One region of the Oceanobacillus sp. B139/18 genome, then DNA from elsewhere that is predicted to be linked to it. Evidence: riboswitches for the same ligand, from Rfam matches in the RefSeq annotation. Region 1 holds a riboswitch; each other region holds the start of a gene.
What was found. Region 1 has a riboswitch for S-adenosylmethionine ahead of ACZSMY_RS22730 (methionine ABC transporter ATP-binding protein). Riboswitches for the same ligand answer to the same signal wherever they lie in the genome.

Region 1 (3,138 bases):
GCATATTCTTTTCCTAAAATACGTATAGATGTGTCCACTTCGGAGACATTACGTAAAAACCTGGGAATAATCGAATATTTCTCAAAGGCTTCTCTGTTTTTTCTTAACGTTTCTTCCCCGCCGGCACCAGAGCGGATGTGGCCAAATACTTCTGCCGGCAGGGCATGCTTTGCTGCAGCTTCAAGCTGTGCAGTGCCAATTGGAAAGGAATCTTGTATGGTTATATGCTCTAAGAAAGAGCTTTTCTTGGATGAGGTTGTCATATTTTTTCCTCCAATTAATCTTTTTTCAATCGTTCGGCGAGTCGGTTTCCAAGAGACTGAAGACCTTGAACGATAATAACGAGCATAATAACCGTAACGTACATGACGTCTGTTTCATAACGCAAGTGTCCAAATCGGTAAGCTAAGTCACCCAGGCCTCCAGCGCCGACTAATCCGGCCATAGCAGTTGCCCCGATAAGGCTGATTGTTGCGATGGTTAATGCAAGAACAATGGCTGGTCTCGCTTCACGCAGCATCACATTCCAAATAATTTGATGTGTCTTTACTCCCATCGCTCGATATGCTTCGATAACACCTTGGTTGACCTCTAACAGGGAGGATTCAATCAGTCTGGCGATATAAGGAGCTGCATTGACAACGAGCGGCACAATAACTCCTTTTACACCAATGGTTACACCTACAATCAATTTGGTGAAAGGAAGCATAAAGAATAAAAGAATAATAAATGGAATGGACCGGATGACGTTAATCAGCAGGTTTAAAGACTGATAAACAAACTTATTTTGCAAGGGTTGTCCCGGACGTGTCAAAACTAATAGAATAGCTAAAATAACGCCGATAATAACAGCGAAAAACAAAGAGATTAAAACCATTTGAAGAGTTTCTATTATGGCATCATAAAACTCTGAACCCCATTGATCAATAAATGCCTGCATGTTAATTCACCCCCAATTCTTCTACTTCTACGCCTTGTTCTTTTAAGAAGGAGAGAGAATGTTCTACTTGATGCTCACTGCCAATCAAATGAACGACAAGGTTGCCGACAATGCCATTTTTTAATTCGATAATATTGGCAGTCAGAATATTCGGCTCTACATAAAATTGCTGTGTTACCTTAGACAACAGCGGCTGACCTGTATTTTCACCAAGGAAGGTTAAACGAATTACTTTGCCTTCTAAATTCAATTCATCAATTAAACGATCCGATAATTTTCGTTGTGAAATGGTATTTAAGAACTTTTTAGTCGTCGGCTGTTTAGGTTTTGTAAATAGTTCTATCGTCGAACCTTGTTCAATGAGGTTTCCGTTTTCAATAACATAGACATAATCGCATATTTTTTGGATAACGTTCATTTCGTGCGTGATTAATAGTATTGTGATCCCAAGCTCTGCATTAATTTTTAATAATAGTTCGAGAATGGAATTTGTCGTTTCTGGGTCGAGTGCGCTGGTTGCCTCATCGCTCAGGAGGACCTGTGGCTCCTGTGACAGCGCCCTGGCAATAGCGACACGCTGCTTTTGACCGCCGGAAAGCTGGGAAGGATAAGCATCTTTTTTCTCAGATAAATCGACAATATCTAAGTATTTCATGACTCTTTCCTTAACCTCTGCCTTCGGTACGCCGAGTAATTTTAATGGAATCGCAATGTTATCATAGACACTGGCAGTCCTTAATAAATTAAAATGCTGAAAAATCATGCCGACCTTTTGTCTTGTTTGCCGGAGCTTTTCTTTTGACAGCTTCGTTAAGTCGGTTCCATCAATCCAAACCTTTCCTTTCGAAGGAGACTCCAGTAAATTGACACAGCGAATTAATGTACTTTTTCCTGCACCGCTGTAGCCGATTACGCCATGGATTTCTCCTTTATTGACAGAAATCGACACATCGTCCAGTGCAGTAACATCCTTTCCTTTTTTGGAGGGGAAAACTTTTGTGACATTCTCTAATTTGATCATCTGCTGTTTTTCCTGCCTTTCTATCATTATGCTGCAGTTGATAGGTAATATTGTTTGCAGCTGTCTTGTCAGAATCGATACAATTTCTAAAAAAGAGCCTCTCTAGGGTAAGAGAGGCTCGAAAATGTAATCTTATTTTCTGCTCTCATCTTTCAAGACGGGTGTCTTGCTGGAATTAGCACCTTTTTAAGGTTGCCGAGCTTCAACGGGCCAGTCCCTCAGCTGCTCTGGATAAGAGGTGTGGTAGCAATTGAATTGTATTCTTTAAAAGTATCTTATTTTACAAGTTTCGTCAATATTTATTTTTGAAACAGCTGCAGTTTCTCAATACGTCGAATAGCTTCACGAATACGATCCTCTTCTACGAGTAATCCGACGCGTATATAACCTTCTCCATTCTTTCCGAAACCATTCCCGGCTGCAACGGCTACATCCGCCTCTTGTAATAAATAATCAGCAAATGTTTCACTTGTAAATGCCGCTGGTACAGGGAGCCAGGCAAAGAAAGAGCCTTTCGGTGCAGTGACTTCCCAGCCGATACGTCTGCATTCTTCTATGAGAACATCTCTGCGCTGTTCATAGCGTTCCACAAGCGAGGTGACACAGCTTTGGTCCCCTAATAATGCTTCCGCAGCTGCCTTTTGAATAGCTGGGAAAAGACTGACAAATAAATGGTCCTGCAGAATATTAATCGCTTCGATCATATCTTTGTTGCCAGCAGCAAAACCGACTCGCCAGCCGGCCATATTATAGGTTTTGGAAAGGGTGTACAGCTCAACGCCGACATCTTTCGCTCCTTTTGTCTGTAGGAAGCTTATTGGCTGATAGCCGTCGAAACCGATGGCTCCATAAGCGAAATCATGAACAACACCGATATCATTTTCCTTCGCTAACGCAACGGTATCTTCAAAAAATTCTTTCGTTGCGACACCTCCGGTCGGGTTGTTTGGATAGTTGAGATATAATAGCTTGGCAAGTTTCTTTTGTTCCGGCGTCAGGGCAGCATAATCTGGTAAAAAATTGTTTTCCTCTAATAATGGAAACGTGTCATAAGTAACGTCTGCTAATGAAACACTGGACAAATAATCTGGATATCCAGGGTCTGGCAAGAGCATTAATTCGCCTTCATCCATAACAGCTAAAGGGAGTTCTACCAAGCCAATTTTACTTCCGAACA
Region 2 (3,138 bases), on a different contig from region 1:
GGTCGAAAGAATAAACACTTCAGATGATACTTCAGGAGCAGAAGCTGTGAATAAAATCGTGCCCTGATAAGCTGCGTTTTCTTCTGGTGTCTGTTTACCTTCCTGCAGCCATATTGCATCAGCTCCTGTTAATATATCTGTTGTCACTTCATCGATATCTGCCGCAGGAATTACCTCATAGCCTAATTTATAGAGAGGAACAATTTCTTCGTCCGCGATGCCGACAGTAATAATCCGCTTTTTGCGGACACCTTCGCTGCGGTCAAATGGGGATTGAAGTAAATTTTGCACTGCTATTTCCTCGGCTGATTTTTGATTGCCCTGTGATTTTCCTGTTGCTTTATCAATGGCTTGATCCAAGTCAGCTACAATATCGTCAAATGACTCTAAACCAATGGATAAACGGACCAATTCTTCCGTTGTACCGCTTTTTGCCAAGTCCTCATCTGTCAATTGCTGATGGGTTGTAGAAGCAGGGTGGATAATAAGCGATTTGGCATCCCCCACATTGGCGACATGAGACCAGAGCTGCACATTATCGATTAGAGTACGGCCTGCTTCTCGTCCGCCTTCAATACCAAATGTAATAACTGACCCAAAACCGCCCTTTAAGTATTTTTTAGCAAGCTGATGGGAGGGATGTGATTCCAGCCCCGGGTAGTTGATCCATTCTACAGCAGGGTGATTTTCCAGGTAAGCTGCTATTTTTTCTGCATTTTCGCTATGCTTCCTGATGCGTAAGTGTAAAGTTTCCAGGCCTTGCAGTAATAAAAAGGCATTTTGCGGACTAAGCGCAGGTCCGATGTCACGTAATAATTGGACGCGCAGCTTGGTAATGAATGCAGCAGGACCTAAATCCGCATATTTTAAGCCATTATAGCTCTCATCCGGCTCGATAAAATCAGGGAATTTATCATTATTCCAATCAAATCTGCCGCTGTCGACAACGACACCGCCGATGGTTGTGCCATGTCCGCCAATCCATTTCGTGGCGGAGTGAACCACAATATCCGCACCCCAGGTTAACGGCTTGGCAAAATAAGGGGCAAATGTATTATCAATAATTAAAGGAATGCGATGATTATGAGCAATATCAGCCACCGTTTCGACATCAAAAACATATAAACTTGGATTAGTGATGATTTCTCCAAAAATTGCTTTTGTTTTATCTGTAATTGCAGCCTCAATAGCATCCGGGTCAGTTCCATCTACAAATTTTACATTGATTCCATAACGGGGGAGCGTGTTGGCAAATAAGTTATACGTCCCGCCATATAGATTGCTGTCCGCGATAATCTCATCACCGGCACGGGTGATATTTAAAATCGCCATCGTAATAGCTGCCATCCCGGAAGCTAGACCTAAAGCACCGACTCCGTCTTCTAATTGTGCAATCCGCTGCTCAAATGTATCTACCGTCGGATTCATAATTCGAGTATAGATATTACCTGGCTCTGCTAATCCAAATAAGTTTTGTGCATGCTCTGTATCACGAAAAACATAAGAGGTTGTTTGATAGATTGGAACAGCACGTGCTCCGGTTGTCGGGTCTGGAACCTGCCCCCCGTGTAACAAAATCGTTTCGTCTTGCTGTACTGGATAGTTTGACATTGTATTTCCTCCCTTTTTATTGAAAACACTCTTTTACCTGAAAAAAGCTCTCTTCTATAATGAAGAGAGCTCTGATAACTGACTTAGAACCCTCTCTTATCTTTCAGATGATATATCTGTAGGATGGAGCACCTGAATGTTCAAGTTGCCGGGCTTCACAGGGCCTATTCCCTCCGCCGCTCTTCATAAGAGATTCTGCTAAATATTTTGAAATTACTTGCGAGTATATAGTTTTACAGGTTAAAAGTCAAGTGTTTTACTAGGGATTAATAGATGAAATAAAGTGAATCTTCCTTCAGCGGGGATTTCTTTCATCCTTACTGAAGGAATTATCACAAAAGTATGACCTAAAGGCCTTTGGACGAACCGGGCCGTTACTGGCTGAAAACTATGCCTTTCTTCTTTTTCTCCGCGGTGCATCCCGGTAAATACTGGCCATATAGATAATAAGTGCAGCCCAAATCAAAGCAAAGGTAATCATATGATGTACCGTAAAGGTTTCATTATATAGAAATACCCCCAGAAAGAACATAATTGTCGGTGCCACATATTGTAAAAAGCCAACCATTGCCAATGGAATCCGTTTGGCCCCTGCAGCAAACAGCAGTAAAGGTATTGCTGTAACACCCCCCGCGCCTATAAGTAAAAGATTGTCCGATGTAAACAAAGGAGAAAAAGTAAAAGATCCTTCTGACGGAACAAATAGTAAATACAATAGAGCAATCGGAGCCACTACAAGTGTTTCAATAGTAAGTCCATACATTGCATGCAGATGGAGTGTTTTTTTAATCAATCCATAAAAGCCAAAGGTGATGGCCAATAACAGCGAAATCCAAGGGAACACACCATAGCTCAGTGTTAAATAAAGTACGCCGATACCGGCAAGGATGAACGATAAGACCTGTCCTTTCGTTGTCTTTTCTTTCAATACAAATACCGCTAATAAAATGCTGATCAAAGGATTGATATAGTACCCTAAGCTGGCCTGCAGCACATGTCCATGCTGAACCGAAAAAATAAATAGAAACCAGTTAATAGATATAACGATGGAAGCTGTAATGATAGCGATGGTTTTCTTTTTATCTTTTTTCAGCTCGTGGACCGTTTCAATCAGTTCACGCCAATTACCTGTCACCAGTACTAAAAAAATCATGAAAATTAAGCTCCAGACAATCCGGTGGGCTAGTACTTCGCCAGCTGGAACATGTTCAAGAAACTTCCAATAGATTGGAAAGATTCCCCATAATAAATAAGCAGCAAAGGTAATAACCGCTCCCTGTTGTAAAGATTTATCCTCCATTATCCATTCCTGCCTTCTGAAAAAATTAAACTAAAACCAATATTAAAACTTTATGAGGCAGGAAGCAATAACTTTTAAATAATGTATTCCGTAAAACGAAGCTTCATGGAGCGGGAGCTTTGTTTTCTTTGTACGAAATATTAGATATTTTTTTGAGCCGGAAACATTTCCAACAGCACAGGAATACTTTATCATAAAGAGAGAGACTTATCTGAATTATTACCTTT
Region 3 (3,138 bases), on a different contig from region 1:
AGAAAATCAAAATGCTGCTTTTGATATGTATGAACTGATTGACCGTACAATTGATGAAGGCAGTTTTTGTGAAATAAAAAAGCGGTTTGCTCCAGAATTAATTACTGGGCTGGCCCGTATCAACGGTCAAAGTATAGGAATCATTGCTAATCAGCCACGTGTAAAAGGAGGCGTTCTTTTTACGGATTCAGCAGATAAAGCAACAAAATTTATCCAATTATGTGATGCGTTTGAAATTCCGCTGCTGTTCTTAACGGATGTACCAGGATTTATGATTGGAACAAGAGTGGAGAAGCAGGGAATTATTCGCCATGGAGCCAAAATGCTGTTTGCAATGAGTGAGGTAACGGTACCTAAAATTTCTGTTATTGTCCGAAAGGCTTATGGAGCTGGTCTATACGCGATGTCAGGGCCGGCTTTCGATCCGGATTGCTGTTTAGCCTTTCCAAATGCACAGATTGCTGTTATGGGACCGGAAGCAGCAGTGAATGCAGTAGAAGCAAATAAAATCGCTCAGCTTCCAGAAGAAGAAAGGGAGGCATATATCGCAGAAAAGCAGGCCGCCTATAAAGAGAACATTGATATTTACCGCTTAGCTTCCGAAATGATTATTGATGATATCATTGATCCAGATCATCTTCGGAACGAGCTGACAAGACGTTTCACCATTTATCAGAATAAGAAAAAGCAATTTACCGAGAGAAAACATGGGGTTTACCCAGTGTAAACAAATAATGGAAACGCTTAGGCTAGAATGTGGTCTAAGCGTTTTTACTGAAAACAAAAAAACATTAATTCACCATAATTGTATTATGTAAACTAAATGATGAATTTTAAGGACACGATGAAAAAAGCTGCTCAATCGATTTAGCATCGTACTCTATAGCAGGAAAATATAATTACATGTGATAAAACAACCAGTCGCCGCTTACAGCAAAAAGATATCTGCTAATATTATCAATAGATTTTGATCAAGAAACGCTTCATTAAATTAAAATTTCCACTTGACATATTTTTTAGAATTCGATAACATATGAAGAAATCTTAAAAAACTAAATAATGTAATTCCTTATCAAGAGCCGGGGGAGGAACTGGTCCTATAATCCCGCAGCAACCATTACTGGAAACGCAGTAAAATGGTGCTAATTCCAGCAAGTTTTCACTTGAGAGATAAGGCAGTGTGTAAAGAAACCCTCTTCTCCTGGAAAAGGGGTTTTTTCATTTTTAAACAAGGGTAGGGAGGGAATAATTTCAAAGGGGCAAGCATGGCTTAAAACCGAGTAATTAGATAGGTAAAGTTTAATTATTATGGTGGCTGTAAGAAAATTAACGAGATGGATTTACAATTTGTATGATTTTATCGCAGCACAAATCAGTGGGCAAAGGAAACAGACCAGGTTCACGATGTCCTAGGACTGAAACTGGGACTGGGACTGCGATTACTCGTCCCATCGAAGAGCTTTTGCGATTAACCGTCCTATTATAAAGAGTTGTGCGTCGAAAAACCTTCACTAATTGAAGTTTCACTGTATGACAAACCAAAATTTTAAATGTATGAGGAGAGATTTCATTGACTAAAACAGATAGTTTATATCAAAAATCTTATTTTAACCGGATAACAGAATTAAAAGAATATGCACCGGAAGCGTTTCAAACTTTTTTTGCTTTTAACGATAAAGCATTAGCTGAGGGTGAATTATCAGTTAAATTAAAGGAATTAATTGCGGTAGCCGTAGCGCACATTACGGGGTGCCCGTACTGCATTGATTTACATGTGGGGAATGCTAAAAAAAATAACGCTGATAAAGAGGAAGTAACAGAGGCCATTTTTGTTGCAACAGCTCTAAAGGCTGGTTCAGCGGTTGCTCATGGTGTGAATGCGCTAAATGCGTTTGATGAAGAGGAAAAAGACGAGCTGTACAAAGCATCCTATTTTAATAGATTAACCGAATTTGGTGACATTGATGCGGATACATTCAAGGCATTTGCTGCTTTTGATCATAAATCTATCAAAGCAGGCAAATTGACCGAAAAGGAGAAAGAGCTTATCGCGGTGGCATCAGCACATACCACAGGCTGCCCGTATTGCATTGATCTGCATACGAAAAACGCCAAAAAAACAGGATCCAGCCTAGAGGAAATATCAGAAGCGATTTTTGTGGCAGCAGCTTTAAAAGCCGGGTCCGCAGTGGCACATAGTGTGAATGCCTTAAATGCTTTCGATGAATCTTAAGTAATCAGCAATTCAGAAGTAAGGGCCGATACCAAAATCAATGGCTGACTGCATCAAATGAGAGATAGTCAATTATAGATTTTGGTGAAGCGGTCAAGATGAAAATTTATGAGAAAAGGAGCTTATCGAAACGATGACAAAACAAATTCACCTGAATGGATTTATTCAAAATTCACCTTCCCCTCACTCGACAGGATTATGGAAGCATGAAAAGGACGAGGGGACAAAACATAATGACCTGTCATATTGGATAGAAACAGCAAAAATCCTGGAACGCGGTAAATTTGATGCCATGTTTATTGCTGATGTGCTTGGAACCTACAGTGTATATGAAAATAGTCATGAAGCAGCTGTCCGGCATGCTGTACAGCTTCCGGCTCATGATCCATTGATTCCGATTTCTGCTATGGCGGCTGTCACTGAAAATCTCGGCTTTGCGCCAACAATTTCTGCTACATATGCACAACCATACGCACTCGCAAGGCAGCTATCTACACTGGATCATTTAACGAATGGAAGAGTTGCCTGGAATGTGGTGACTTCTTATTTAGAAAGCGAGGCAGTCAATCTTGGCCTTTCCAGCCGTCTTCCTAAGGAACAGCGCTATGACCGTGCAGATGAATTTCTCGAAGTCGTTTATAAACTTTGGGAACACAGCTGGGATGACAATGCTGTTGTTCATGATGGCGCAAAGGATACATTTGCACAGCCGGATAAGGTTCGTTTGATTAATCATGAAGGTGAATTTTTCAATGTACCTGGTCCGCATTTGGTTGAACCTTCTCCGCAGCGTACGCCTGTTTTATTCCAAGCAGGAGCTTCACCAAAAGGAAGAGATTTTGCAGCGAAACATGCAGAGGCGGTTTTTACTAAAAATCATTCCTTGGATGCGTTAAAGGCCTATG

Region 2: another riboswitch for S-adenosylmethionine. It lies ahead of ACZSMY_RS15470 (O-acetylhomoserine aminocarboxypropyltransferase/cysteine synthase family protein); the one in region 1 lies ahead of ACZSMY_RS22730 (methionine ABC transporter ATP-binding protein).
Region 3: another riboswitch for S-adenosylmethionine. It lies ahead of ACZSMY_RS05595 (carboxymuconolactone decarboxylase family protein); the one in region 1 lies ahead of ACZSMY_RS22730 (methionine ABC transporter ATP-binding protein).

The regions. Positions count from the first base shown of each region.
Region 1 covers NZ_JBVFXI010000016.1:4,614-7,751, reverse strand. Annotated here, with positions in the region: gene ACZSMY_RS22740 (alpha-hydroxy-acid oxidizing protein) at 1-263, opposite strand, end outside; gene ACZSMY_RS22735 (methionine ABC transporter permease) at 278-946, opposite strand; gene ACZSMY_RS22730 (methionine ABC transporter ATP-binding protein) at 942-1,961, opposite strand; SAM riboswitch class I at 2,104-2,199, opposite strand; gene ACZSMY_RS22725 (aminotransferase class I/II-fold pyridoxal phosphate-dependent enzyme) at 2,261-3,138, opposite strand, start outside.
Region 2 covers NZ_JBVFXI010000005.1:109,203-112,340, reverse strand. Annotated here, with positions in the region: gene ACZSMY_RS15470 (O-acetylhomoserine aminocarboxypropyltransferase/cysteine synthase family protein) at 1-1,611, opposite strand, end outside; SAM riboswitch class I at 1,705-1,803, opposite strand; gene rarD (EamA family transporter RarD) at 2,000-2,911, opposite strand.
Region 3 covers NZ_JBVFXI010000001.1:1,142,753-1,145,890, reverse strand. Annotated here, with positions in the region: gene ACZSMY_RS05600 (acyl-CoA carboxylase subunit beta) at 1-727, shown strand, start outside; SAM riboswitch class I at 1,067-1,177, shown strand; gene ACZSMY_RS05595 (carboxymuconolactone decarboxylase family protein) at 1,565-2,233, shown strand; gene ACZSMY_RS05590 (LLM class flavin-dependent oxidoreductase) at 2,367-3,138, shown strand, end outside.